3 regions of the Serratia sp. Nf2 genome follow, and region 2 is predicted to be linked to each of the others. Evidence: predicted binding sites of a transcription regulator. Region 2 holds the regulator's gene; each other region holds the start of a gene.
The links. The regulator PurR, encoded in region 2, represses purine synthesis genes. The targets are predictions, from matches to a motif close to CANGCAAACGTTTGCNTG.

Region 1 (9,796 bases), on a different contig from region 2:
ACTCGTCGCTAGAAGTTAGGGTGCTGCCACGCAATGCGGCGGAGCCTGGCTCGCGGCCCGATCGCCATGGCGCACTGACTGCTCAACACAAATGCTGCGCCGGGACGGGCGGAAACTGCGTGCAACCGCCGTGACGCAAACGATACCTTTCCCCCGAACTTATCACCGAACGACCACATTAACCATAAGTTAAAATAGGCTCATCGCCGTTCCGGGGCGGTAAAATGCCGGGCTAGTGTGCAGAGTTTTTCACTGGAAAAATGCGCTTTAAGGCACAAAATTAACAATTAAAGCGGCAAAACTCCGAAGTTATATAACAAACCGGCGGCCGCGCATGAGATTCCGACTTTTGATTACCGAACATGGAATTAGAAAAAGTAATGATAAAAAGCAGCTGAAATTAGATTATTTCAAATGAAGGGTTATATAAGGAAAGACGATGGCATAAGGCGAGAAGCGCGAGCCCTCAGGGGGCTCGCAGAAGGCAGGTGTCAGGCAAGCCACTCGGGCAGATCGTTCAGGCCCATTGCCTGACGCACCAGCTTTGGCTTGACGCCCGGCAGGCTGTCCGCCAGCCTCAGCCCCACGTCGCGCAGCAGCTTTTTGGCCGGGTGGTTGCCGTCGAACAGTTCGCGGAAACCCTGCATGCTGGCCAGCATCACCGCCGCGCCATGTTTGCGGCGGCGCTCATAGCGGCGCAGATAGAGATGCTGGCCGATATCCTTGCCCTGCCGCTGCAGGCGGCGCAGCTCGGAAATCAGCTCGGCGGCGTCCATAAAGCCGAGGTTCACGCCCTGCCCGGCCAGCGGATGCACGGTATGCGCCGCATCGCCCACCAGCGCCAGGCGGTGTGCGGCGAAGCTGCGCGCATAGCGGCCGGTCAGCGGGAAGGCCAACCGTTCGCTTTCCAGGCTGCAGGCGCCCAGACGCATATCGAAGGCCATCGCCAGTTCGCGGTTGAATTGTTCCGGTTCCAACTGCTTGAGCCGCTCGGCGTCTTCCGGCGTCACCGACCAGACGATGGAGCTTAAATGCGGATCGCTGAACGGCAGGAACGCCAGAATGCCATCGCCGTAGAAAATTTGCCGCGCCGTCGCCTGATGCGGTTCTTCGGTGCGAATGGTGGCTACCAGCGCATGGTGGCGGTAATCCCAAAAGGTGAGCGGGATGTCGGCGTGCTGGCGCAGCCACGACTGGGCTCCGTCGGCGCCGATCACCAGCCGAGCAGTCAGCATGCGGCCATCCTCCAGCGTGACGAAGGCGTCGTTCTCGCCCCACGCCACCTGCTTGAGCGCGGCCGGGGTAATCAGCGTGATGTCCGAGAGGCTTTCGGCGCGTTTCCACAGCGCCTGCTGGATCACCGAGTTTTCGATGATGTGGCCGAGATGGCTGAAGCCGCACTCGTCGCCGCGGAAGGCGATTTTGCCGAAGCTGTCTCGCTCCCACACTTCCATCGCGTTGTAAGCGCTGGCGCGCAGCTGGAGAATGTCGTCCCACACGCCGATGTGCTGCAGCAAACGCTCGCTGGCGGCATTGATGGCGGAGACGCGCAGCGCAGGCTGCTCCGACGGCGGCGCCATGTCCGGCTGGCGCTGCTCCAGCACCGCCACGCGCAGCCCGCTGCCCTGCAGGCCGCAGGCCAACGCCAGCCCCACCATACCGCCACCGGCGATAATCACGTCAAATGATTGCATGCTGCTCGATTTCCTTAAATAACGCGCGACGCCTTGCCGCGCCGCGTTTTGGGCGCGCCACAGGGCACCCGATTCTGTGTCTAACGTTCCACCCAGCCCAATGTGCGTTTGGCGAAGGCGTCGCGCACCGCCGGCAAACGCTCCATCGCCATCAGCCCCAGATTACGGCCGACCACCAGCGGGGCATAACGGTTGGCGAACAAACGGATCAATCCGTCGGTCACGCCGATCGTCGCCTGCTGATCGTTTTGCCGCCGCTGCTGATAGCGGCTCAGCAGCGCATAACCACCGGCGTCTTCGCCGCTGTCTACCGCTTCCGCCAGCGTTTCCGCCAGCGACATCACGTCGCGCAGGCCGAGGTTGAACCCCTGCCCGGCGATCGGGTGCAGCGTCTGCGCCGCGTTGCCCACCAGCGCCAGACGATGGCTGACATGGCGATCGGCGGTCAGCAGGCTGAGCGGATAACTGTGCCGTTTACCGGCCTTGAGGATACGCCCCAGCCGCCAGCCGAAGGCCTGTTGCAGCTCGGCGATAAAACGCTCGTCGTCCCAGGCATCTACCCGGGCGCGATCTTCGCGCGCATGGCACCACACCAGCGAACTGCGCCCCTGCGACATCGGCAGCAGCGCCAGCGGCCCGTAGCGGGTAAAACGCTCGAAGGCGCGCCCCTGCGGATCTTCCGCCGTGGTGACGTTGGCGATGGTGGCGAACTGCGGATACTCCTCCTGCCGCCACTGCACGTTGCTGGCCTCCGCCAGCGCCGAACGCGAACCGTCGGCCGCCACCAGCAGTTGCCCGCACAGGCGCAGACCGGTATCCAGTTGTACTTCCGCCCGCTCTGCGGTGCGGATCACGTCCACCACCCGCGCGGGGCAGTGCAGCGTAACGCCCGGCGCCTTCGCCAGCAGCGCGAACAGCCGCTGCCCGGCGTCGTGCAGTTCGATCACCTGGCCAAGCGCATCGACCTGATAATCCTGCGCCTGCAGATTCACGAAACCGGCGTGGCCGCGATCGCTGACGTGCACCTGAGTGATCGGCGTGGCGCAGTCGCGCAGCGCCGGCCAAACGCCGATGCGCGCCAGCTGTTGGCAGGTGCCCTGCGCCAATGCGATGGCGCGGGCGTCAAAGCCCGGGTGGCTGCGGTCGCCCGGCCGAGTCGCCTCGACCAGATCCACCGCAATCCTTCCCTGAGTAAGCGACGAGATAGCCAGCGCCAACGTCGCGCCCGCCATACCGCCGCCAACGATAATTACGCTCATTTTATGACCTTGCCGCCGCCATCAACGCTTCGATGGCATCGGCGTCTTTCACCACGGTGGCGGTCAGGTTTTCGTTGCCGTCGGCGGTGATCACGATGTCGTCCTCGATGCGGATGCCGATGCCGCGGTATTCCGCCGGCACGTCCGCATCCGGCGCGATGTATAGCCCCGGTTCCACGGTCAGCACCATGCCCGGCTCCAGCAGCCGATCGCGGCTCGGCGTGCCGTAGTGGCCGACGTCGTGCACGTCGAGGCCCAGCCAGTGGCTCAGCCCATGCATGAAGAACTGCCGGTGCGCCTGCTCGGCGATCAGTTGGTCGACTTCACCTTTCAATACGCCCAGCTCCACCAGCCCGACCACCATGATGCGCACCACTTCGTCGTTGACTTCGCGGATGCTGGTGCCGGGTTTGAACAATGCCAAAGCGCGCAGCAGCGACGCCAGCACGATGTCGTACACCGCGCGCTGCGGCTTGCTGAACTTGCCGTTGACCGGGAAGGTGCGGGTAATGTCGCCGGCATACCCCTGATACTCGCAGCCGGCATCGATCAGCACCAGATCGCCGTCGCGCATCTGGCTCTCGTTCTCGGTGTAGTGCAGGATGCAGCCGTTTTCGCCGCTGCCGACGATGGTGTTGTAAGACGGGTAGCGAGCGCCGAGGCGGGTGAATTCATGGTGAATCTCCGCTTCCAGCTGGTATTCGAACATGCCCGGGCGGCATTTTTCCATCGCGCGGGTATGCGCCAACGCGCTGATCTCACCGGCGCGGCGCATCACCGCCAGCTCTTCCGGGGACTTGAACAACCGCATGTCGTGCAGCCACGGCCGCCAGTCGGTCACGGTGGCCGGCGCCTGCAGGTTCTGGCGGAACCCCTTGCGCAGCTTGTCCAGCGCGCCGAACAGGATCTGATCGGCGTAGGCGTATTCACCCTGCGCGTGGTAAACCACATCCAGGCCGTTGAGCAGCAGGTGCAGCTGGTCATTGATTTCATCGAACGGCAGCGCGCGATCCACGCCCAGCTTCGCCGGCGCGGCGTCTTGCCCCAGGCGGCGGCCAAACCAGATTTCCGCTGTCAGATCGCGCACCCGGTTGAACAGCACGCTGTGGTTGTGCGTTTCGTCGCTTTTGATCAGCACCAGCACCGCTTCCGGCTCATTGAAGCCGGTCAGGTACCAAAAGTCGCTGTTCTGCCGATAGGGATAGTCTGAATCTGCACTGCGCGTCGTTTCCGGCGCAGAGAAAATAACCGCCGCGCTGGCCGGCGCCATTTTCGCCAACAGCGCCTGACGGCGGTTGTTGAATTCCTGCTGAATCATTACCTTCTCCTGAAATCATGCCATCCGCACCGCCGGCGGAGGGGCGATAGGACGTTTAGTGCAACGTCGGTTTGATGTTTTCCGGCGCCGTTGGCTTGTGACGGGTGAATTCGCCGTGGCACATGATGGCGGCGACCCGCACATACTCCGCCACTTCTTCCAGCGACTGTTCCAATTCTTCCTGATCTTCGTCTTCGTCGTAGCCCAGTTGCGCAATGTTGCGCAGATCGTCGATCGCTTCACCGACCTCGTCTTTCACCTGGGCCAGCTTCGGCTGCATCATCCCCAGCCCGAGCAGGAAGTGGTTGACCCAACCGCCCAGGGCGTCGGCGCGGTCAAACACACTGACGATCTCCCCTTCAGGCAGCATCAGTTGGAACAGGAATTCGTCGTCTTCCAGCGTTTCACGCGTCACTTCATACAGCTGTTGCAGCGGTTGGCTGAGCGCCTGCGGGAAGGCGACGCCTTCGTTGGTCAGATCGTGCACCAGCGCCTGCCAGCCGGCATCACGGCTGCCGCCGCACAACAGGCCGCTGATCAGGCCGTGCATTTCTGCCGCGGTCAGCGCCACCGACTGCTGGTTGAGGGCCACGGTCAAAGATTGGTAACTTGGAAATGTATTCTGTATAGACATGCGCATTCGTCATCGTTGGCAGGATAAGTTCGTGTTATGCTACCACCAAGGTCCGTCGCTATACCAGATAAGCGCGACACCTCAGTGGCTAGTTATAATCGCGATGTGGCAGGTTTCACACTGCGCCGGCGGGTGGCGAAAGTGCGGTAAATACGCATTTTGAAACCCTTTTTTGACTGGCAATGTGCGCCACAGTAGATTACAACCAGGTACTGAAAAAGGGGTTGTATCTTGGTACCGAGGTATATATAGTGGCGCCCGCTTTGACGGCCCGGCCAGGGCGGACAAGGCTGGCGCGAAATTTAGGCAGGAAGGTGGCATGTCTGCACAACCGGTAGATATTCAAATTTTTGGCCGCTCGTTAAGAGTCAATTGCCCGCCAGAACAACAAGATGCGTTGAATATGGCGGCGGACGATCTTAACCAACGGTTGCAAGATCTTAAAGTTCGCACTAGAGTCTCCAATACTGAGCAACTGGTTTTCATCGCGGCATTGAACGTCTGTCACGAACTTGCTCAAGAACGGTTGAAAACCCGTGACTATGCGTCCAATATGGAACAACGCATACGGATGCTGCAGCAGACCATTGAACAAGCGCTGCTTGAACAAGGTCGCATCTCTGAACGTCAGGATGCACAATTCGAATAACTTAAGTTGTTGAAATCAAAGTTTCGGCAACGAGTACAAAATTTCTCTGAGATGTTCGCCAGCGGGCCAGTCCCCTGAGCCGATATTTAGTACAAACAGAATGTGTTGCTCCGCGATCGGTGAGCACGCTCGGTGCGCCGAGAAGCCTTAAGATTGCGACGGCACGTTCACCTTGAACCATGGGTTCAAGGGTTACAGCCTGCGACGGCATCTCGGAGATTCCCCTTCTCAGCGGTTTATGTGTGCTGAACGCCACACTGAGCAAGCCTGATACGATGCCTTTTCAACCCCAATTCGCGCAGCAGCGCCAAGCCATTCGTCAACTCATTCGCCAACGTCGGCGCGAGCTTACGCCGGGCCAACAACACTTTGCCGCAGACAAGATAGCCGAACGCCTCGTCGCGCACGCACGTATTCAGGCAGCGCACAGCATTGCGGTATTTTTGTCGTTTGACGGTGAACTCGACACCAGGCCGCTGATCGAGCAACTGTGGACCCTCAGCAAACGGGTTTACCTGCCGGTGCTGCACCCGTTCAGCCCGGGGCACCTGCTGTTCCTGCGCTATGCGCCGGAAACGCCGCTGGTGCGCAATCGCTTCAATATTCTCGAACCGCGCCTCGATGTGCGCCAGGTGTTGCCGCTGGGCAAGCTGGACGTCGTGCTGACGCCACTGGTGGCATTCGATCATACCGGGCAGCGTCTGGGCATGGGCGGCGGCTTTTACGATCGCACCCTGCAAAACTGGCAGAGCGACGGCCCCTATCCCATCGGCCTGGCCCATGATTGCCAGCAGGTGGAGCACCTGCCAACCGAACATTGGGATATCCCGCTGCCGGAAATCCTCACCCCGCTCTGCAGCTGGGCGTGGCACGAGCCCAAATAACAAAAGGCCGGATCGCTCCGGCCTTTTTCGTTGCGGCGAGCCGCCGAATCAGAACAGCAGACGGGCGCGAATGGTGCCGTCGATAGCCTTCATGCGCTGCAGCGCGGCGTCGGCGCGCGCGGTTTCCGCTTCAATGTCTATCACCACATAGCCGATTTCCGGCCCGGTTTGCAGATACTGTGCGGCGATGTTAACCCCCTCTTCGGCGAAGATCTGGTTAATCTGCGTCAACACGCCCGGACGGTTTTCGTGGATGTGCAGCAGGCGGCTGGCGTTCGGGCCATGCGCCGGCAGCGACACTTCCGGGAAGTTGACGGCAGACAGAGTCGATCCGTTGTCGGAGTATTTCGCCAGCTTGCCGGCCACTTCGTCGCCGATGTTCTCCTGCGCTTCCTGCGTGGAACCGCCGATGTGCGGCGTCAGCAGCACGTTATCGAACTCACACAGCGGCGAGTTGAACGGATCGCTGTTGGTCGCCGGCTCTTCCGGGAAGACATCGATCGCCGCGCCCGCCAGGTGATTGCTGGCCAGCGCGTCGCACAGCGCAGGGATATCCACCACGGTGCCACGCGAGGCGTTGATCAGAATGGCACCCGGTTTCATCAGCGCCAGCTCTTCCGCCCCCATCATGTTCTTGGTGGCCAGCGTTTCCGGCACGTGCAGCGTCACCACGTCGCTCATATTGAGCAGATCGGACAGATGGCGCACCTGCTGCGCGTTGCCCAACGGCAGCTTGTTCTCGATGTCGTAGAAGAACACCTTCATGCCCAGCCCTTCGGCCAGAATGCCCAGCTGGGTGCCGATGTGGCCGTAGCCGATGATGCCCAGCTTTTTACCGCGCGCCTCATAGGAGCCCACGGCCAGTTTGTGCCACACGCCGCGGTGCGCCTTGGCGTTGGCGGCCGGAATGCCGCGCAGCATCAACAGCAGCTCGCCCAGCACCATTTCGGCCACGGATCGGGTATTGGAGAAGGGGGCGTTGAAGACCGGAATACCGCGTTTGGTCGCCGCTTTCAGATCAACCTGGTTGGTACCGATGCAGAAGCAGCCCACCGCCACCAGTTTCTCTGCGGCGGCGAACACTTCTTCGGTCAGATGCGTACGCGATCGGATGCCGACGAAGTGCGCATCGCGGATGGATGCCTTCAACGATTCGGTGTCTAACGCACCCTTATGGTATTCGATGTTGGTATAACCGGCGGCACGTAAGTTATCGACCGTGCTCTGATGAACCCCTTCCACCAACAGGAATTTAATCCTGTCTTTCTCCAATGATACTTTTGCCATTTACCCGACCCTATGTTCAGACTTCAGAAGCGGCTGTGACGACACAGCTCCCATCCAACATAACAAAAATAACGCGGGCGGCAATACAAACGATTGCCTGCCCGGCAGGACAAGGCGCAGCGTTGATGGCGGTTTACGGCAGAAAATGCCATAGGGAAAGTTTTCGGCAGAAGCTTTGGGGAGTCAGGTTTCACAATGTGACATAAGTCACCAAATTTGCCGTTTTTCAGAAAAGATATTTTAACCGAAGAATTATGCGGCCCGGCACTGCCGGGCCACAGACGGCAGAAGCTTATTTGACCACTTTCACGCCTTCCGAGGTGCCAACCAGCGCCACGTCCGCGCCGCGGTTGGCGAACAATCCCACGGTCACCACGCCGGCGATGCCGTTGATCTTGTTCTCCAGCGCGATGGCGTCGGTGATGCTCAGGTTATGCACATCGAGGATCACGTTGCCGTTGTCGGTCACCACGTTCTGGCGATATTCCGGCAGGCCGCCGAGTTTCACCAGCTCACGCGCCACGTAAGAGCGGGCCATCGGGATCACTTCCACCGGCAGCGGGAACTTGCCCAGCACGTCCACCTGCTTGCTGGCGTCGACGATGCAGATGAATTTCTTGGCGATGGCGGCGATGATTTTCTCGCGCGTCAGCGCCGCGCCGCCACCCTTGATCATCTGCATATGGCCGTTGATTTCGTCCGCGCCGTCCACGTAGATATCGAGCGAGTCCACTTCGTTGCTGTCGAACACAGGGATGCCGAGGCTTTTCAGCTTGGCGGTGGAGGCATCGGAGCTGGACACCGCGCCTTCGATCTGGTGCTTGATGGAGCCCAGCGCGTCAATAAAGTGGGCGGCGGTAGAACCGGTGCCGACCCCGACGATGGTGCCCGGCGTCACGTATTCCAGCGCCGCCCAGCCCACCGCTTTTTTCAGTTCATCCTGCGTCATAATATGTCCCTTGCCTCTGTACGAAAACGTGTGCGTATTATAGGGTAAAACGCTGTTTTTCACGCTGGCAGGATCACACTTATTTACCGCAGCCCGCATTTTTGCCCGCTTGGCGGCGAGGTAGGGGCGTGATTTTTCCACCTGCGCCGTGCGCAAAATGTGGCATAGTGCCGGTATCATTCTAATTTAAGGGATATCTTTCCGATGAAACGCCCAGACTATCGTACGCTGCAAGCGCTGGACGCGGTGATCCGTGAGCGCGGCTTCGAGCGCGCCGCTCAAAAACTCTGTATCACGCAATCGGCGGTATCCCAACGCATCAAACAGCTGGAAAATCTGTTCGGCCAACCGCTGCTGGTCCGTACCGTGCCGCCGCGCCCCACCGAACAAGGGCAAAAGCTGCTCGCGCTGCTGCATCAGGTGGAATTGCTGGAAGAAGAGTGGCTGGGCAACGACACCGGCGTCGATACGCCGCTGCTGCTGTCGCTGGCGGTCAACGCCGACAGTCTGGCAACCTGGCTGCTGCCGGCGCTGAAGCCGGTGCTGGCGGACTCCCCCATTCGCCTGAATCTGCAGGTGGAAGATGAAACCCGCACCCAGGAGCGGCTCCGCCGCGGTGAGGTGGTGGGCGCGGTGAGTATTCAGCCGCAGCCGCTGCCGAGCTGCCTGGTGGATCGGCTGGGGGCGCTGGATTACCTGTTCGTGGCCTCCCGCGGCTTCGCCGAGCGCTACTTCCCGAGCGGCGTCACCCGTTCCGCGCTGCTGAAAGCACCGGCGGTGGCCTTCGACCATCTCGATGACATGCACCAGGCGTTCCTGCAGCAGAACTTCGATCTGTCGCCGGGCAGCGTGCCCTGCCACATCGTGAACTCGTCGGAAGCCTTCGTGCAGCTGGCACGCCAGGGCACCACCTGCTGTATGATCCCACACCTGCAGATCGAAAAGGAGCTGGCATCCGGTGAACTGATCGATCTGACGCCGGGGCTGTACCAGCGCCGCATGCTGTACTGGCACCGTTTCGCGCCGGAAAGCCGCATGATGCGCAAAGTGACCGACGCGCTGCTGGAGCACGGTCATCAGGTGCTGCGCCAGGATTAAAACGAAAAAAGGTTCGCCGCAGCG
Region 2 (9,796 bases):
TGATGACCGATGCGATCGCGTCGCCCGGCGCCGTTAAGCTGAGCGATAACCGGGGTCAGCGCCAGCAGCAGGCCGTGGCCGAACAGGATGGCCGGCAGCCAGATGGAGGTGCCGACCGCAACCGCTGCCATGTCGGTGGCACTATATGCGCCGGCCATGATGGTATCCACCACGCCCATGGCGGTTTGCGATATTTGCGCGATGATGACCGGGATAGCGAGAGCCAATAAACTACGCGCTTCAATTAAGTACTTCTGCACGCATACACCTTTTCTATTTATATATGTGGGAGGGAGGGCTGTCGCGAGAGGACAACAATTAAAATAGCGGAATTTTGTCAAAAAGATTGTACCTGCTCGGCGTCGTTAAGCAAACGCCGCAGATAAATAGTTATTAAATGCGCAGGCCCGCGTTTTTTGCCTACGCGGATTTGGTTTTCAGCGCCAACTGGGGCAAACTGCCGGGAGCGTTTTAACCTATTTAGCAAGAAGAGGCACATATGTTCACCGGTATCGTACAAGGCACCGCGCCGCTGGTCGCCATTGATGAGAAACCCAATTTCCGCACCCACGTGATCGAGATGCCTGCCGAGCTGTTGCCGGGGCTGGAGCTGGGCGCGTCGGTGGCCCATAACGGCTGCTGCCTGACCGTGACCGCGGTGGAAGGCAACCGTGTCAGCTTCGATTTGATCAAGGAAACGTTGCGCCTGACCAACCTCGGCGACCTGGCGCTCGGCGACATCGTCAATATCGAGCGCGCGGCAAAGTTCAATGACGAAATTGGCGGCCATTTGATGTCCGGCCATATTATCTGCACGGCGGAAGTGGCCAAGATTTATACCTCGGAAAATAATCGCCAGGTCTGGCTGCGCATGCCGAATGCGGAATTGATGAAATATGTGCTGCACAAAGGTTTCATCGGCATTGACGGCATTAGCCTGACCATCGGCGAAGTGGTGAATAACCGTTTCTGCGTGCACCTGATCCCGGAAACGCTGGATCGCACCACGCTGGGTCAGAAACGTCTGGGTGATAAGGTGAACATCGAAATCGATCCGCAAACGCAGGCGGTGGTGGACACCGTCGAGCGCGTGCTGGCCAACCGGGAAGCGACGCTGGCGGCGGCGATGGCGCCGGCGCATAAAGACTGACAGCGATTCTGGCGTTGCCGCCGGTATCGAATCATAAGCAGAGAGGAGAAACGCGTGAAGTTTTATGGGAAAACGTTGTTGTTAACCGCGTTGCTGGCGCTGAGCGCCTGCAGCAGCTCACCTGAGCAGGGCGCCGGCGCGCAAATGGCCGATGCGGACGATACCTGCGGTGCTTCGCAGTATCAAAACTTCGTCGGTAAGCCGATGACCTCGCTGGAAGGCGTGCGGATCGACGCCAAGGTGCGCGCCATTCCGTACAACTCTGCCGTCACCATGGATTTCAACCTGCGCCGTCTGAACTTCCTTGGCGATAGCAACGATAAAATCATTCGCGTTTATTGCGGTTAACCCGCAGGGTCCGAAAGAGCAAAAAAAAGCCCCGACGATGATGTTGCCGGGGCTTTTTTATCGGGAAAGCATTCAACGGGCGACGCGGATGCCGCCTTCAACGCCTTTCGGGCTGAACACCACCTGCCACAGCTGCAGATCGCGCGCCCGGAACGCGCCGGCGCAGGCATTCAGGTAGTAGCTGAACATCCGCTCGAAGCGTTCGGAATAGCGCGGGGCAAGCTGCGGCCACGCCTGCTTGAAGCGTTCGAACCAGGCCATCAGTGTGCGATCGTAGTCGGCACCGATGTTGTGCCAGTCTTCCATCACGAAATGGCCTTCGCTGGCTTCGGCGATATGGCTCACTGAAGGCAGACAGCCGTTCGGGAAAATGTACTTGTTGATCCACGGATCGACGTTCATGTCGGTTTTGTTGGAGCCGATAGTGTGCAGCAGGAACAGGCCGTGCGGCGCCAGATTGCGCTCTACCACGTTGAAATAGGTGCGGTAGTTTTTCGGCCCGACGTGCTCGAACATGCCGACCGAGACGATGCGATCGAACTGCTGATGCAGATCGCGGTAATCCTGCAGCAGGATCTGCACATCCAGCCCGGCGCAGCGCGCCTGAGCCAGCTTCTGCTGTTCGGCAGAAATGGTTACGCCGACCACTGACACGCCGTAATGCTTCGCCGCATAGGCGGAAAGACCGCCCCAGCCGCAGCCGATGTCCAGCAGGCGCATACCTGGCTGCAGCTGCAGTTTTTCGCAGATCATCCGCAGCTTCGCTTCCTGCGCTTCCTCCAGCGTGGTGGCGTCTTTCCAGTAGCCGCAGGAATATTGCATGTAAGGATCGAGCATCAGGGTAAACAGATCGTTGCCGAGATCGTAATGTTCTTTGCCGACGATCCAGGCGCGCTTTTTCGATTGCAGGTTGGTCAGGCGCGCGGCGGCGATACGCAGGGTATCTTTCAGGTGGTGGGGGAGTTTCTTCTCCAGCCCGGCGCTGACCACGCGCTGGAAGAACATATCCAGCCGTTCGCACTCCCACCAACCGTCCATGTAGCTTTCGCCCAGGCCCAGCGACCCTTGCTGCAGGACGCGTTTAAAGAAATCGGGGTTTTTAACCTGAATATCGAAAGGGCGCGATCCGTTGATTTCAATGCCGGCCAGACCGAGCATTTCGTGCGCGATACGGTACCACTGATTGTCCTGGATGCTCAGATCTTCTATACACGATGAACTCATAGCTTCTCCATCACCTTCTTCTGACTGATGACCCGTTAGGAAACAGCTTAGACAATTTCTGCGGGTGCATACGTTTACCGGCGGAAAATAGGCCCGCGGCGTCTGATATCCGACTATGAACAGAGGAAATTTAAAGAAACGACCCGGCGCGAACGGCGCGGGATAAACGCATCCTTAAAAAAAGAGTGTGACGCAAAGCGCGTACACAAGTGCTAATTGAGATATAGAGATTATAAGGTGTTACTTTACAAGGTTGTTTTTGAGTATAGGCGTGCCGAGGCGTTGACTCAACTGTAAATCGCACTCGGCACACATATTCTTTAAGTGATTATTAAACTTGGTAATTATGACGCTGAGTTAGCATGTTCCCGCTGCGCTTTTTGCTGCGCGTCAGCCGCTTTTCCCCGCTGCAGGAAATACCCCAGCGCGGCCAGGATCACCGTCGATACCATTACCGTCACCGTCGCCAACAGCGGCTGGGCAATGAACGCCGACACCAGCATGCTCGCCACAAAGCACAGCCCCAGCTGCAGCGTATTTTGCAGCGCGGCGGCCTTGCCACTGCTTTCCGGGAACGGCATCAGCGCATTCGCCACCATTATCGGGTAGCCGGCGCCGTTGACCAGCGCCATCACGCAGAACGGGATCAGCAGCGTGGTGAGCGTCGGTGCGGTCAGGGTCGCCACCAGATACAGCGCCACCATGCTGACACCATAAGCTACCAGCAGCCACGGCAGCAGGGTTTTGCCATTGATGCGCTTGAGCGCGGCACGGCAGCCATAGCCCCCCAGCAGGAAAGCCAGCGTCTGCGGCACATAGCTCAGACCGATGTCGCTCGGGCCATAGCCCATATCACCGAGGATGAACGGCGAGCCGGTCAGCCAGGCGAAGAAGCCTGCCGAGCAGGCGGCATACATGGCGACGTTGCCGCTGAACACCGGGGATTTCAACAGTCGCCAGAAGCTGACGCCGTTTTTTGGCGCCTCGGCGGTGGGCTGCGTTTTGGCGCGCTCTTTGAGCATCAGCGTCGGTAGCAGCAGCAGTACGGTGATGGCCAGCAGCACGGCGAAGATCGCGCGCCAGCTGGCGTGGTTCAACAGCCAGGCGCCCAGCAGCGGCGCCAGCGCCGGCGACAGCGCGACCAGCGGCATGATGGTGGCGAATACGCGGTTGGCCTGGCCTTCGCGATAGCGGTCGACCACCAGCGCTTGCCAGATGGCGGCGGCGGAACAGACGCCGACGGCCTGAATAAAGCGCAGGATCCAGAGCTGCACGGCGTTCTCTACCCACAGCATGCCCAGGCAGCCGAGGGCGAACAGCGTCAGGCCGATCAATAATACCGGTTTGCGGCCCAGGCGGTCGGAGAGCGGCCCCCACAGCAGCTGCGCGAAGGCGAAGCCGGCCAGGAAGATGCTCAGGCTGGCGCTCACCGCGCCGGCGGAAATTTGCAGTTCCTCCCGCATGGCGCCGAAGGCGGGGAGGTACATATCGGTCGCCAGATAACCCAGCATGCTCAGGCCGGCGAGGTAGAACATAAAGCCAAAGGAATTTCGCATGGTATTTCTCGTTAATATTTTAGTGTCGCAGGTTTTTAGCGCCGGCCAGTGTATCCGGCTGGATCTCTGCTTGTGAAACGGTAATATTTGCAAAGTGCTGTTAAAAAAATTGAAGGCAAAGCGATGTGGTCTGAATATTCTCTTGAAGTGGTCGACGCAGTGGCGCGTACCGGCAGTTTCAGCGCGGCGGCGCAGGAGCTGCACCGGGTGCCGTCGGCGGTGAGCTATACCGTACGGCAGCTGGAGCAATGGCTGGCGGTGCCGCTGTTTGAGCGGCGTCACCGCGACGTGGAGTTGACGCCGGCCGGCGCGTTGTTTATCAAGGATGCGCGAGTTGTTATCAAAAAAATGCTCGACACTCGCCGCCACTGTCAGCAGGTGGCTAACGGGTGGCGCGGCCAGCTGAATATCGCGGTCGACATCATCGTCAAACCGCAGCGCAGCCGCCAACTGGTGCTGGATTTCTACCGTCATTTCCCCGACGTCGAATTGATGCTGCAACCCGAGGTGTTCAACGGCGTGTGGGATGCCTTGGTGGACGGCAGGGCGGATATGGCGATCGGTGCCACCCGTGCGGTGCCGGTCGGCGGCGGCTTCGCCTTCCGCGACATGGGCTATATGAACTGGCTGTGCGTGGTCAGCCCGCAACATCCGCTGGCGCAGTTGACGGGGCCGCTGAATGACGATCAGCTGCGGCCGTATCCTTCGCTTTGCCTGGAGGACACCTCGCGCAATCTGCCCAAGCGCGTCACCTGGACGCTGGATAACCAGCGGCGGCTGGTGGTGCCGGACTGGACTTCGGCGCTCGACTGTTTGTGCGCCGGGCTGTGCGTCGGCATGATGCCGGCGCATCGGGCGCTGCCGCGGGTGCAGCGCGGTGAGTTGAAGGCGTTGCAGCTGCAGCAGCCGTTTCCTGCCAGCCCTTGCTGCCTGACCTGGCAGCAGGATAAACCGTCACCGGCGATGAGCTGGCTGCTGGCGTATCTGGGCGATGGGGAAACGCTGAATCAGGAGTGGCTGAGCGAGGTGGAACCGGAAGCCGCGCAGGCTTCCGGCGCGGGGGATTAGCGGCGGTAGTCGATGAACGGGCCGTCGGCGACCGAGCGGCGTTCGATCAGCTTCGGATGCACTTCGATCACCTGCGACTCTTCGCGTTTGCTGATAATGCGATCCAGCAGCATGGTGAAGGCCATTTCGCCCAGACGCTCTTTCGGCTGGTGAATGGTAGTCAGCGCCGGGGTGAAGTAGCGGGCGTTGCGCACGTTGTCATAGCCGATCACAGAAATATCCTGTGGCACCCGCAGCCCCAGCTCGTCGGCCGCGCAGATGGCGCCCATCGCCATGATGTCGCCGCCGCAGAATACCGCGGTCGGCCGCTGTTTTTGCGACAGGATTTGGTGCATCGCCTTGTAGCCGGACTCCGGCTCAAAGTCACCCTGGACGATCCACTCTTCGCGGATGTCGATATGCGCTTCCTGCAGCGCCTTCATAAAGCCCTGATGACGGCCGCCGCCGGTGTTGCGCGACAGCTGGCCCGGAATGGCGCCGATATCGCGGTGGCCGCGCTCGATCAGGTAACGGCCGGCCAGATAGCCGCCTTCGAACGCGTTATCGATGATGGTATCGGTGAAGTCGCCGCGCGCAGCGCCCCAGTCCATCACCACCATCGGGATATTACGGTAGTCTTCCAGCATGCCCAGCAGCTGATCGGGGTACTCGGAGCACATGACCAGCAGGCCGTCGACGCGTTTTTGCGCCAGCATCGCCAGATAGGCGCGCTGCTTATCCATATTATTGTGTGAGTTGCACAGGATCAGGGTGTAGCCCTTGCTGTAGCAGCTGTTTTCCACCGCCTCGATCACTTCGGCAAAGTAGGGCGCTTCGCTCGAGGTGGCCAGCAGGCCGATCGACTTGGTGTGATTGACTTTCAGGCTGCGCGCCACGGCGCTCGGCGAGTAGTGCAGTTCTTTGATGGCGGCCCACACGGCCGCTTTGGTCTCTTCGGCGACGAAACGAGTCTTATTGATGACGTGCGAAACGGTGGTGGTGGAAACGCCCGCGCGTTTGGCCACATCTTTAATCGTTGCCATGTAAGGAATGACTCCTGAACTCACATGTTTACAGCATGTAAGTGTGATGTTAATCGTTTGCCTACGTAGATCCTTCTCCAGAGAAGCGAAAACTGAGTTTTTAGTGTGTTGAAGTCTTCAGCGCTTAATCAGGAGGGGCATGGATGCCGGTACGCAGTTGTGAACTGCGAATTTTGTCGCATATTGAACAAAAGTGGAAGAGGTAATCGAGATTATAAACCGGGAAATGATAACAAGATTTTATCGGCGAACTGTGGGAAAATGATTTGACGTACTAATTGTGCGCCTTTTATCCTTAGGAAAGCCCATTTTAAAGGAGTTGTCATGGATACCGAATTGAAGATGTCGCTGTTCACCACCGTCTGCGCGTTGGCGGTCATTATCGCTTTCAGCTTCGTTGCCGCGTTGAACTGATTTACCCCCGGTTATAAAAAAGGCGCAGCCTGGCTGCGCCTCATCACCTCAGAACCTGCGCTTACGCTAGGTTTTCCGCGGCGAAGGTCCAGTTGACCAACGCCCAGAAGTTTTCCAGGTATTTTGGACGCGCATTGCGGTAATCGATGTAATACGCGTGTTCCCACACGTCAACGGTCAGCAGCGGTTTGTCTTCACCGGTCAGCGGGGTGGCCGCGTTGGAGGTGTTGACGATCGCCAGCGCGCCGTCCGGTTTTTTCACCAGCCAGGTCCAGCCGGCACCGAAGTTTTTCACTGCGGCATCGGTGAACTGCTCTTTGAACGCAGCGAAGGAGCCGAAGGATTTGACGATCGCCACCGCCAGTTCGCCCTGCGGTTCACCGCCGCCCTGTGGCGACAGGCAGTGCCAGTAGAAGGTGTGGTTCCACACCTGCGCGGCGTTGTTGAAGACGCCGCCGTCAGAGGTCTTGATGATCTCTTCGAGCGATTTGCCCTCGAATTCGCTGCCTTTCACCAGGTTGTTCAGGTTAACCACGTAGGTGTTGTGGTGTTTGCCGTAGTGGTATTCCAGGGTCTCGGCGGAGATGTGCGGCTCGAGCGCGTTTTTCTCATACGGTAATGCAGGTAATTCAAACGACATTGCTTCCTCCTTTACAGCGCCATTCGCTTCCCGCCGGGGCGAGAGTCATATGGGCCGTTTTTTATTGTGGTCTTTCAATCTTAACAATTTTCATCATAAAAAACAGGAAGAAAAGCGAGAAATGCGCGTGGGGTGGTGCGATGGGCGAGAGCTTGAACAGGCGGTTGCGACCCAGGCCGCAACCGCGCAGAGCAGGGCATTAACGAATGGTTTTCGGCGTCACTACGCGGCGTGCGCCGATGTAGTGGTTCTGCCAATAGTCATTGTCGAGCTGGCTGATGCGGATCTCTTCGCCGGTGCGCGGCGACTGGATGAATTTGCCGTTGCCCAGGTAGACGCCAACATGGTCCGCCACGCCGCGGTTGTTGATGCGGAAGAACACCAGATCGCCGCTTTCCAGTTCGCTTTTCTTGATCGGCGCCGCGTCGCGCAGGTGATACATTTCGTTGGCGGTGCGCGGCATTTTGATTTTCACCACGTCTTTATAGGCGTAATAGATAAGGCCGCTGCAGTCGAAACCGGTGCGCGGCGAACTGCCGCCCCAGCGATAAGGCTTGCCCATCTGATCCATCAGCTTGGCCATCGCGGTCTGCTTGGCATGCTGGTAGCGTTTTTTGTGCGCCGGGCTGAGTTTTAACGGCTTTTCGTCACGCGCCAGTTTGGCGGTGGCCATACCGGCTTCGCGGTGGCGACCATAGCCTTTTTTATAGCCCTTTTTCGGCGGGGTGACTTTAATCTTGGCGGTTTTCTGTGCTTTGGCCTTGGGTTTGGCGCTGGCGATCTTTTTCGCGCTTTTCTCGCTTTTCGCCTTGGCGGTCTTGGTTTTTTTCGCAGGGGCCGTCACTTTGGCTTTTTTAGCGGCTTTGTCCGCTTTCTTTTTTCTGCGGTCATCGGGCCGCGCTTCATTAGCATGGCTTTTACGCTGCTCGGCGGCAACACGCGCCTGTGGCGCAGCGTGCGCCAAATTGAAGAAGAGCTGCGTAAACAGCAGCGCAAAGAGCGTAAGAATTAAACGCATGTCGACGTCACCAACCTTGGCCCCGAAGCGGATATCGAAAGAGTTACAGTATTCCCGAATTTCGCCATATAAAACAGCGAAGAACTCATAAATAATAATCCATATTGTGAGAAAACGTTAATGACATTTTTTTTGGTTCAAAATCAGTCTGTTGGTGTATAAAAAAGCACCGCCGGGTGGCTTTGGATATAATTAATCCCCGTCGTCATCGCCAAGCAATATATTAGTGAAATGGTCGGATTAAAAATGTTATTCTCAACGTATGTTTTGACCGGAATGACGTGGCCGGTGAAACGCGATCGGTAGCGGGCGAATATCCTTTCAAAAGATGGCGTTTTCTTGCGACTGTTCCAGCCGCTACAATAGCCCGCGTGATGCATGTTGTAGCCATGAAATGTGGCTTGAGGAAGCAATAAATGACGACGACACTTGAAAAAATTCAGCACCAGATCGCTGAAAACCCGATTCTGCTGTACATGAAAGGTTCGCCAAAGCTGCCGAGCTGCGGCTTCTCCGCACAGGCTGTGCAAGCGCTGTCCGCCTGCGGCGAACGTTTCGCCTACGTGGACATTCTGCAAAACCCGGACATTCGCGCCGAGCTGCCAAAATACGCCAACTGGCCAACGTTCCCGCAGCTGTGGGTAGACGGTGAGCTGGTCGGCGGTTGCGATATCATCATCGAGATGTATCAGCGCGGCGAACTGCAGCAGCTGATCAAAGAAACGGCAGAAAAGTATAAAGCGCAGGAAGACCAGCAGTCTTAATCGACAGGCTTGCGGTTATCGCGTAACGGGCGGCGCCAGTGCAAACTGGGCCGCCTTTTTTGTTGGTTTACTCGGCGAGATCGGCGACGGGCAGCGGCCAGCCGCCGAGACGTTTCCAGCGGTTAACCAGCTCGCAAAACAGCAGGGCGGTTTGCTCGGTGTCGTACAGCGCAGAGTGCGCCTGGCTGCTGTCGAACGGCATGCCGGCGGCGATACAGGCTTTCGCCAACACCGTTTGTCCCAGCACCAGGCCGCTCAGCGCGGCGGTGTCGAAGGTGGCGAACGGATGGAACGGGTTGCGCTTCAGGCCGGCGCGTTCGGCTGCGGCCATCAGGAAGCTGTGATCGAAGTTGGCGTTGTGTGCCACGATAATGGCCCGGTTGCAACCGCGATCCTTGAGCCCTTTGCGCACCGCTTTGAAAATGGCGTGCAGCGCGTCATATTCGCTGACCGCGCCGCGCAGCGGATTGTGCGGATCGATGCCGTTAAACGCCAGCGCTTCCGGCTGCAGGTTGGCGCCCTCGAAAGGCTCCACGTGGAAGTGCAGGGTCTCGTCCCGCTGCAGCCAGCCATCTTCATCCATTTTCAGCGT
Region 3 (9,796 bases), on a different contig from region 2:
TACGCCGGCCAGCTGCGCGGCGCTGAAAATCACGAAGGCGAATTCACTGCCCTGCCCCAGCAGAATGGCGAACAGGCCGCGCTGGCGCTTCGGCACGCCGAGCAGCGGCCCTATCAGCCACAGCAGCGCCGCCTTGATCAACATAAAGCCCAGCAGCAGCGAGGCGATCAGCAGCGGATGATGGAACAGCGTGCCGAAGTCGATCGACATGCCAACGCCGATAAAGAACAGCCCCAGCAGCAGCCCCTTGAACGGCTGAATATCGCTCTCCAGCGCGTGGCGGTATTCCGAGCTCGCCAGTAGCACCCCGGCCAGGAACGCCCCCATCGCCATCGACAGCCCGGCCATCTCCAGCAGGATGCCGAAACCGAACACCAGGAACAGCGCCACGGCGCTGAACACTTCGCGCATGCCCGAACGGGCGACGAAGTGCAGCAGCGGGCGGGTGACGTAGCGGCCGAGCAGTACCACTATCGTCAACGCGCCCACCACTTTGGCCGCCGACAGCACGAAAGCGCCCAGCGTGGTGGTGGCGCCGCTGCTGGCCAGCAGCGGGATCATCGCCACCAGCGGGATCGCCGCAATATCCTGGAACAGCAGCACCGCAAACGCGCTGCGGCCGATCGGCGACGGCGTCAGGTTGCGTTCGCTCATCGCCTGCATGGCGATGGCGGTGGATGAGAGCGCCAGCGTCAGGCCTATCAGCAGCGCCACCTTCCAGTTAAGGCCAAGGAAATAACAGAAGGCGCTCAGCGCCAGGCCGCAGCCCACCATCTGAATGCTGCCGCCGCCGAACACCGAGGCGCGCAGCGTCCACAGCCGCTTGGGATCCAACTCCAGGCCGATGATAAACAGCATCAACACCACGCCGATCTCGGCGAAGGTCAGGATCGACTCGGCGTCCGACACCAGCTTCAGCCCCCAGGGGCCGATAATGCAGCCGGCGATCAGGTAGCCGAGCACCGAGCCCAGCCCCAATCGCACCGCGATCGGCACGAACAGCGCCGCGGAGCCGAGGTAGATCAGCCCCTCGATCATCATGTGGTGGTTATCCATGGCTGGCCTCCCGAGTTTCAGCTTCGGCATGTTCCATCAGGTAGTCGACCAACCGCTGCCGGTAGGCTTCGCCGGCGGCAAGCAGCGCCGGTTCGTTGCAGGTAAAGGTGTTATGCAGGGCGAAATAAGGCTGCCAGTTCATGCCGCAGTAAATCGCCGTGGCCTGCAGCGGCTGCGCCAGCGCGGCGAAGTTGGGAAAGTCGCCCAGCTCGAAGTGGTGCTCGTCGCCGCCGCTTGTCACCGCCCACAGGCAATCTTTACCCACCAGCGCATTGCCGTCGTGGCCATAGGCCCAGCCGTGCTCCAGCACTTTGTCGATCCATAGCTTCAACAGCGGCGGGAAGCTGTACCACTGCATCGGATGCTGCAGCACCACCATGTCGGCGCGCGCCAGCGCCCGCTGCTCGGCGTTGATGTCGATATTGAAATCGGGGTACAGCTCATACAGCGAGCGCACCTCTACCTCGGGAAGATCCCTCACCGCCTGCAGCAGGCGCTGATTGGCATGCGAATGCCGGGGATACGGGTGAGCATAAATTATCAGAATCATTGTTATCGTCGTTCCTTCGTTCCTTGCCAATACACCAAGCATATACCAATCACACAGGGTGACAGTTTGCCCACTGATTGATAGCGGAAATTTTTAACGCCTGCCGACAAATTCGCTGAATAAAAAAGGGCGCTGCATCTGCAGCGCCCCTGGCCTAGCGTTATCGCACGGTTACTTGCCGATGCGCGCGTGCATTTCCTGCACCGACGTGACCTGCTCGGTCGGATCCGCTTTCAGCGCCATCGCGGTGGCGAAGCCGCCGTTCAACGTGGTGTCGTAGTGCACCTTGTACTGCAGGGCGCTGCGGCGAATCAGCTTGGAGTCCTCAATCGCCTGACGACCGGCCGTGGTGTTGACGATGTAGGTGTACTCGCCATTCTTGATACGGTCCTGGATGTGCGGACGCCCTTCGTGCACCTTGTTGACCAGGCGCGGGTTGATGCCCGCTTCGCCCAGCACCACCGCGGTGCCGTGGGTGGCGTCCAGCTCGAAGCCTTGCTTCAGCAGGCTGGCGGCCAAATCGACCACGCGAGCCTTGTCGCCTTCACGCACCGACAGCAACGCGCGGCCCTGTTTCTTCATGCCCGAGTTGCTGCCCAGCATCGCTTTGGAGAAAGCCTCCGCGAAGGTGCGGCCCACGCCCATCACTTCCCCGGTAGAGCGCATTTCCGGCCCCAGAATCGGGTCGACGCCCGGGAATTTGTTGAACGGCAGCACCACTTCTTTCACCGAGTAGTACGGCGGGATAATTTCTTCGGTCACGCCCTGCTCGACCAGCGTTTTGCCCGCCATTACGCGCGCGGCCACTTTAGCCAGCGGCACGCCGGTCGCTTTGGACACGAACGGCACGGTGCGCGCGGCGCGCGGGTTCACTTCAATCAGGTAGACTTCGTTGTCTTTCACCGCGAACTGCACGTTCATCAGGCCGCGCACCTGCAGCTCGAACGCCAGTTTTTCCACCTGTCGACGCATCACGTCCTGAATTTCCTGGCTCAGGGTGTATGCCGGCAGCGAACACGCGGAGTCGCCGGAGTGCACGCCCGCCTGCTCGATGTGCTCCATGATGCCGCCAATCAGCACGCGCTCGCCGTCGCAGATGGCGTCGACGTCCACTTCCACCGCGTCGTCCAGGAAGCGGTCCAGCAGCACCGGCGCATCGTTGGACACGCTGACCGCGGTCTGGAAGTAGCGGCGCAGATCGATTTCGTCATAGACGATTTCCATCGCTCGGCCGCCCAGCACGTAGGAAGGGCGCACCACCAGCGGATAGCCGATGCCCGCCGCCTTCTCCACCGCCTGCTCGATGGCGGTGACGGTGGCGTTGGCCGGCTGCTTCAGGCCCAGACGGTTAACCGCCTGCTGGAAGCGCTCGCGGTCTTCGGCGCGGTCGATGGCGTCCGGGCTGGTGCCGATGATCGGCACGCCCGCGGCTTCCAGCTCGCGCGCCAGCTTCAGCGGGGTCTGGCCGCCGTACTGCACGATCACGCCCTTCGGCTTCTCGATGCGCACGATCTCCAGCACGTCTTCCAGCGTTACCGGCTCGAAGTACAGGCGGTCGGAGGTGTCGTAGTCGGTGGAGACGGTTTCCGGGTTGCAGTTGACCATGATGGTCTCGTAGCCGTCTTCGCGCAGCGCCAGCGAGGCGTGCACGCAGCAGTAGTCGAACTCGATGCCCTGGCCGATACGGTTCGGCCCGCCGCCCAACACCATCACTTTCGGCCGGTCGTTGGTCGGGTTGGACTCGCACTCTTCTTCATAGGTGGAGTACATGTAGGCGGTGTCGGTGGCGAATTCCGCCGCGCAGGTATCCACACGCTTGTACACCGGATGCAGGCCGTGGCTGTGGCGCAGCTTGCGAATTTCGCTCTCGGCGACGCCGGCCAGCTTGGCCAGACGCGCATCGGCGAAGCCCTTGCGCTTCAGGGTGCGCAGGAACGCTTTGTCCAGGCCGTTGATGCCCGCTTCGGCCACCTGCTCTTCCAGGCGCACCAGTTCTTCAATCTGCACCAGGAACCAGCGGTCGACGTTGGTCAGGTTAAAGACGCCGTCAACCGACAGCCCGGCGCGGAAGGCGTCGGCGATATACCAGATGCGGTCAGAGCCGGCGTCTTTCAGCTCGCGGCGGATCTTGGTCAGCGCTTCCGGATCGTCCAGGCTCACTTTCGGATCGAAGCCGGTGGCGCCCACTTCCAGACCGCGCAGCGCTTTTTGCAGCGACTCCTGCTGGGTGCGGCCGATGGCCATCACTTCGCCGACCGACTTCATCTGGGTGGTCAGGCGGTCGTTGGCGCCGGCGAACTTCTCGAAGTTGAAGCGCGGGATCTTGGTCACGACGTAGTCGATGGACGGTTCGAACGATGCCGGGGTGCGGCCGCCGGTGATGTCGTTCATCAGCTCATCGAGGGTGTAGCCCACCGCCAGCTTGGCGGCGATCTTGGCGATAGGGAAGCCGGTGGCTTTCGACGCCAGCGCCGAAGAGCGCGACACGCGCGGGTTCATTTCGATAACGATCAGGCGGCCGGTTTTCGGGTTGACCGAGAACTGCACGTTGGAGCCGCCGGTTTCGACGCCGATCTCACGCAGCACCGCCATCGAGGCGTTGCGCATGATTTGGTATTCCTTGTCGGTCAGGGTCTGCGCCGGTGCGACGGTGATCGAGTCGCCGGTGTGGATGCCCATGGCGTCGAAGTTTTCGATGGAGCAGACGATGATGCAGTTGTCGTTCTTATCGCGCACCACCTCCATCTCGTACTCTTTCCAACCGATCAACGATTCATCGATCAGCAGCTCGTTGGTCGGTGACAGGTCGAGGCCGCGTTCGCAGATCTCTTCGAACTCTTCGCGGTTGTAGGCGATGCCGCCGCCTGTGCCGCCCATGGTAAAGGAAGGGCGGATGATGCACGGGAAGCCGACGTCAGCGGCTACCGCCAGCGCTTCTTCCATGGTGTGCGCGATGCCGGAACGCGCGGTGTCCAGACCGATTTTCTTCATCGCCACGTCGAAACGGCGACGGTCTTCGGCCTTGTCGATCGCATCGGCGGTCGCGCCGATCATGGTAACGCCGAACTCGGCCAGCACGCCCTGACGCTCCAGCTCCAGCGCGCAGTTCAGCGCCGTCTGGCCGCCCATGGTCGGCAGCACCGCATCCGGGCGCTCTTTTTCGATGATCTTGCGCACCACTTCCCAATGGATCGGCTCGATGTAGGTCGCGTCGGCCATTTCCGGGTCGGTCATGATGGTCGCCGGGTTGGAGTTGACCAGAATGACGCGGTAACCCTCTTCGCGCAGCGCTTTACACGCCTGGGCACCCGAGTAGTCGAACTCACACGCCTGGCCGATAACGATCGGGCCAGCGCCGAGGATCAGGATGCTTTTTATGTCTGTACGTTTTGGCATTTTTTACTGCTCCTGATTATTTGGCGTTAGAACGGTAAGTCTCAATCAGTTCGATAAAGTGATCGAACAGCGGCGCGGCATCGTGCGGGCCAGGGCTGGCTTCCGGGTGACCCTGGAAGCTGAACGCCGCTTTGTCGGTGCGGTGAATGCCCTGCACCGTGTGGTCGAACAGCGATTTGTGCGTGACGCGCAGGTTCGCCGGCAGGTTGTTTTCATCGACGGCGAAGCCGTGGTTCTGCGCAGTGATCATCACGGTGTTGTTGTCCAGATCCTTCACCGGGTGGTTGCCGCCGTGGTGGCCGAGCTTCATCTTCATGGTTTTCGCCCCGCTGGCCAGCGCCAGCAACTGGTGGCCCAGGCAGATGCCGAACACCGGAATGTCGGTTTCCAGGAACTGTTTGATGGCGGCGATGGCATAGTCGCACGGCTCCGGGTCGCCCGGGCCGTTGGACAGGAAGATGCCGTCCGGATTCATTTTCAACACCTCGTCGGCCGGGGTCTGCGCCGGCACCACGGTCAGGCGGCAGCCGCGATCCACCAGCATGCGCAGGATGTTGCGCTTGGCGCCGTAGTCGTAAGCCACCACGTGGAACGGCAGTTCCGCGGCGGTTTTGGCTTCAGGCAGGTCGCCTTCAAGCGTCCAGCTGCCTTGCTGCCAGCTGTAAGCCTCTTGGGTGGTGACCTCTTTCGCCAGATCCATACCCTTCAATCCCGGGAAACCTTGCGCTTTGGCCAGGGCCAGCGCGGCGTCCGGCGAGTCGGCGGCGATGATGCAGCCGTTCTGGGCGCCCTTCTCGCGCAGCAGGCGGGTTAATTTACGGGTATCGATATCGGCGATCGCCACGATGTTGTGACGCTTGAGGTAGTCGGACAGGCTTTCTTCGTTGCGGTAGTTGCTGGCGATCAGCGGGAGGTCACGAATGACGAGGCCTTGGGCGTGTACTGCGGAGGATTCTTCGTCGGAAGCATTGGTGCCGACATTGCCGATATGAGGATAAGTAAGAGTAACGATCTGGCGGGAATAGGAAGGATCAGTGAGGATTTCTTGATAACCGGTCATCGACGTATTGAAGACCACTTCCCCCACTGCCGTTCCCTCTGCCCCGATGGCCCGACCGTGGAATTGGGTTCCGTCTTCCAGAACCAATAGCGCTGACTTTATCAAAACATCCTCCGAGGAATAATCAATCACAATATTTGCATATTAATTCAGATATCGCGATCTAAATCAATGCAAAAACCGTCCGCGAGGCCAATTTTTGGCAAATTGGGCGCATTTTAATGATGAGTGCTCGGCTTGTCTACCCAAACTGCCGTTTTTTGTTTTATTTTTGCAGTTCTCGGCGTTCATGCGGCTTGAGCGGCGATAAAAACACAGAAAACCGGGGCTGGAAAACGGTTGCGGGAAAGAATGATGGGAAACGGTGCCAGAATGGGCTCAAAAAGACGCTAAAATGAGACTCAGCGGATAAAAACGGGACGATCAGCAAGATAAACACCAACAAATAACAATCAAAACAACAAAGTCTTACCAAAGCCTCATTTTTCATGTTAAAAAAAAGGACAATAAAATTATTGTCCGATTATCATAGCATTATGATCAATACAACCACATCACGATGGTATGCAAATCAATTATAATTGGTCAAGATTCAACACATCTCGCATATCAAACAGACCTTTATCCCGGTTATGCAGCCAGCTAGCCGCGCGCACCGCGCCGCTGGCAAAAGTCATCCGGCTGGAGGCCTTATGGGTGATTTCCACCCGTTCACCGATGTCGGCGAACATCGCGGTGTGTTCGCCGACGATGTCGCCGGCGCGAATGGTGGCAAAGCCGATGCTTTTCGGATCGCGTTCGCCGGTATGGCCTTCGCGCGCATAGACCGCGCAGTTTTTCAGGTCGCGCCCCAACGCGCCGGCGATCGCTTCGCCCATGGCCAGCGCCGTGCCCGACGGCGCATCCACTTTGTGCCGGTGGTGCGCCTCGACGATTTCGATATCGGTATAGTCGCCCATTACCTGCGCGGCCTTCTCCAGCAATTTCAGCACCAGGTTGACGCCGACGCTGAAGTTGGCGGCGAACACGATGCCGATATGCTGCGCCGCATCGCGGATCGCCTGTTTGCCGGCGTCATCGAAGCCGGTTGTGCCAATCACCATCGCCTTGTGGTGCGCCACGCAAAAATCCAGGTAGCCCCGGGTGCTCTCCGGGCGGGTAAAGTCGATCAAAACATCGAACTCGCTCGCCACCTTCTCCAGACTGTCGCTCACTTTGATACCCAGCGCGCCAATGCCCGCCAGTTCGCCGGCGTCGACGCCGACCAGGCTGGAGCCAGGGCGCGACAGCGCCGCCCCCAATAACACGCCTTCCGCCTGCTGCACCGCCTGGATCAACTGACGGCCCATCCGGCCGCCGGCGCCCGCAATCGCAATGCGGATTTGTGAATCACTCATGCTTGCTCTCTTCTTGATTTGACGCCTATCCCATTAGGCTATCGATTCAGGGTAACCGCCCCGCTTCAGCGTCGCCAGAGGATTCATTTCATAATTAGAAAATTATGATATTCCTCCGTTCTCATCAGCGGCGCTGTCGTGAGATTAACATTCAACCGATTTGGCGGCCTGCGACGATTGTACATAATCATGCAGTTTCCATGGCAAAAAAATGCATAAAAAAGGCGCCAAAAACGGCGCCTGGGGAAAGGAGAACGGCGAGGTCAGGCGGTAATGGCCGCCACTTCGTTGGCGATCGCCGTCAGCGCGTCGTGGCGGGCATAATCCTCACGCACCAGCGCCGCGCGTTGCCGATAGATCGGCTGTTGCAGAATGCGCGTCGCCGCCGCCAGGATCTGTTCGGCGGTCGGTGTGCTGGTATGCAGACTGATGCCGCAGCCGGCGGCCACCACGCGCGCGGCCGCCTCAAGCTTGTCCTCACCGGTACCGGCGACGATCAGCGGCACGCCGCTGTCCAGCGCAGCGTTGATCGAGCCGTAACCGCCGTTGGTGATCAGCAGCGCCGCCTCCGGCAGCCAGCGTTCGAAGGAGATAAATTCCCGCACTCTGGCATTGCCCGGCAGCGCGTCCATCAGCCCTTCCGTCGCCCGCCCGCCGGTGGTGGCCAGCACCCGCACCGGCAGATGCGCCAGCGCTTGCAGCGTCGGCACGATCAGCTGATGCAGATCGACATTGGCCAGCGTGCCCTGAGACACGATCACCAGCGGCCGACGATCGTCCGCCTCCCACAGTGTCTCTTCCGCCGCCGGCTGGCCGCCTCTGCGCAGCGGACCGACGAAGCGCACGCCGCTCGGCAGATCGTCACGCTCATATTCCAGCGCCGTGGTAGCCAGCTGCAGGAAACGCTCGCAGTCGCCGATCAGCGCGTCGGTGAACGGGCGATCCAGCGCCCGCCCGCCCGCCTGCACCAGCGCCGCATCGAAGCTCTGCTGTACTTCATCGAGCAGCACGCGCGTTTCTTCATCCACCAGCTGCTCACGGGTCAACGCCTGCGGCAGCAGCGCCGGCGGGATACGCGGGCCATAAAAAATAGCATCGCGCGAAGAATACGACAGCGGCGTGACGCCGATACCGAAGACCGGCGGCCGCTCGGCGGACTGCAGCAGCGGCAGCACGCCGTAGAAGCAGTTCTCCACCATCAGCAGATCGGTCTTTTCGGCAGCGATGGCCGCACGCAGTTGCCGATCCAGCAACGGGATCGGTGCGGCGAAGAAATCCTTCAGCGCCAGCGCCATCTGCGCATTGCCCGGCGGCAGCGCGGCGCGCGCCGGAAAGTGCTCTTCCAGGTGGCGATAATCGAAATCCACCTGCGCGTCGAATGGCACGAAGTTTGCCCCAGCCGCCTCAGCGCGTTCGCGAAACAGCGCGCCGGTCATCACTCGCACCTGATGCCCTTGGGTAATCAGGTGGCGAGCGATAGCCAACATCGGGTAGACGTGCCCCGGAGTGGCGACCGCCGCCATCAGTATCCTTGCCATAATGCTCCTTTACGCTTCTGCGTTGGCCGGCTTCAGCGCCAGATTGGCGCACACCGGGTTGCTCTGAATATGCACGCGCTGCAAATGACGCGCGGAACGGGCGGTAAAACCCTCACGGCCGTGCAGCAGCGAGAAGTTGTCCGCCACCACCACGTCGCCCTGCTGCCACTGATGGGCATAATAGTGACGCGGATCGTACAGGTGCTGCTGCAGAGTGTGATGGAACTGTTCCTGCTGTTGTTCCGGCACGCCGTGGTATTCCAGCGCATGCTGATTGAGGAATTTTTTCCCCTCCGTCGGCGGTTCATTGTAGCGCATGATCAACCCCCTGCCGTTCGGGTGCTGCACCACCAGTGGCGAACAGACTTCGCCGCCGTAATGCACCACCTGCTTGATGCGGTAGGTGATCGACACCGACAGCCACTGATCCAGCAGCACTTCGTCCGCATTGGCCAACAGCCGCGTGGTATCGACGAAGGTAGTGCACCCGCCTTCGTCCTGCGACGGCGCCGCCACGCAGTGGAACAGCTGGAACTCGGGGATGGTCGGCTTATACATGCCATCCCAATGCAGCGGGACGTAGCTGCTGTCGAAAATATGATCTTTGGCGTCCGGATGCTCCTTCACGTCCAGCACCGCACCGAACGGCCACATCATGATCTCGCCCCACTGCTCGGCGTAGCGAGTCAGGACTTCCGCCTCGCTGAAACCGGAGTCGAATCCACGCAGCACCAGCAAGTGATGTTCCTGCGCCAGCGCCCGCAGCGCCGCCACCGGCAGTTCGCCGATCTTTTGCCCC

Region 1: serA (phosphoglycerate dehydrogenase) is a predicted target of PurR. The motif match lies at 7,808-7,825, and genes of this name have one in related genera.
Region 3: carA (glutamine-hydrolyzing carbamoyl-phosphate synthase small subunit) is a predicted target of PurR. The motif match lies at 6,391-6,408, and genes of this name have one in related genera.

Annotation. Positions count from the first base shown of each region.
Region 1 covers NZ_PYTW01000011.1:176,654-186,449, forward strand. Annotated here, with positions in the region: gene ubiI (FAD-dependent 2-octaprenylphenol hydroxylase) at 492-1,694, opposite strand; gene ubiH (2-octaprenyl-6-methoxyphenyl hydroxylase) at 1,775-2,953, opposite strand; gene pepP (Xaa-Pro aminopeptidase) at 2,955-4,271, opposite strand; gene C9411_RS22125 (YecA family protein) at 4,327-4,905, opposite strand; gene zapA (cell division protein ZapA) at 5,225-5,554, shown strand; RNA gene ssrS (6S RNA) at 5,595-5,777, shown strand; gene C9411_RS22140 (5-formyltetrahydrofolate cyclo-ligase) at 5,830-6,438, shown strand; gene serA (phosphoglycerate dehydrogenase) at 6,487-7,725, opposite strand; gene rpiA (ribose-5-phosphate isomerase RpiA) at 8,018-8,674, opposite strand; gene C9411_RS22155 (LysR family transcriptional regulator ArgP) at 8,879-9,772, shown strand.
Region 2 covers NZ_PYTW01000003.1:141,206-151,001, reverse strand. Annotated here, with positions in the region: gene C9411_RS08500 (MATE family efflux transporter) at 1-260, opposite strand, end outside; gene C9411_RS08495 (riboflavin synthase subunit alpha) at 500-1,150, shown strand; gene C9411_RS08490 (I78 family peptidase inhibitor) at 1,205-1,498, shown strand; gene cfa (cyclopropane fatty acyl phospholipid synthase) at 1,571-2,722, opposite strand; gene punC (purine nucleoside transporter PunC) at 3,067-4,278, opposite strand; gene punR (DNA-binding transcriptional activator PunR) at 4,402-5,346, shown strand; gene purR (HTH-type transcriptional repressor PurR) at 5,343-6,368, opposite strand; gene C9411_RS08465 (YnhF family membrane protein) at 6,693-6,782, shown strand; gene sodB (superoxide dismutase [Fe]) at 6,844-7,422, opposite strand; gene C9411_RS08455 (C40 family peptidase) at 7,622-8,440, opposite strand; gene C9411_RS08450 (Grx4 family monothiol glutaredoxin) at 8,857-9,204, shown strand; gene rnt (ribonuclease T) at 9,272-9,796, opposite strand, start outside.
Region 3 covers NZ_PYTW01000002.1:407,675-417,470, reverse strand. Annotated here, with positions in the region: gene kefC (glutathione-regulated potassium-efflux system protein KefC) at 1-1,056, opposite strand, end outside; gene kefF (glutathione-regulated potassium-efflux system oxidoreductase KefF) at 1,049-1,606, opposite strand; gene carB (carbamoyl-phosphate synthase large subunit) at 1,778-5,002, opposite strand; gene carA (glutamine-hydrolyzing carbamoyl-phosphate synthase small subunit) at 5,019-6,167, opposite strand; gene dapB (4-hydroxy-tetrahydrodipicolinate reductase) at 6,638-7,459, opposite strand; gene C9411_RS06985 (glycosyltransferase) at 7,723-8,982, opposite strand; gene C9411_RS06980 (TauD/TfdA family dioxygenase) at 9,007-9,796, opposite strand, start outside.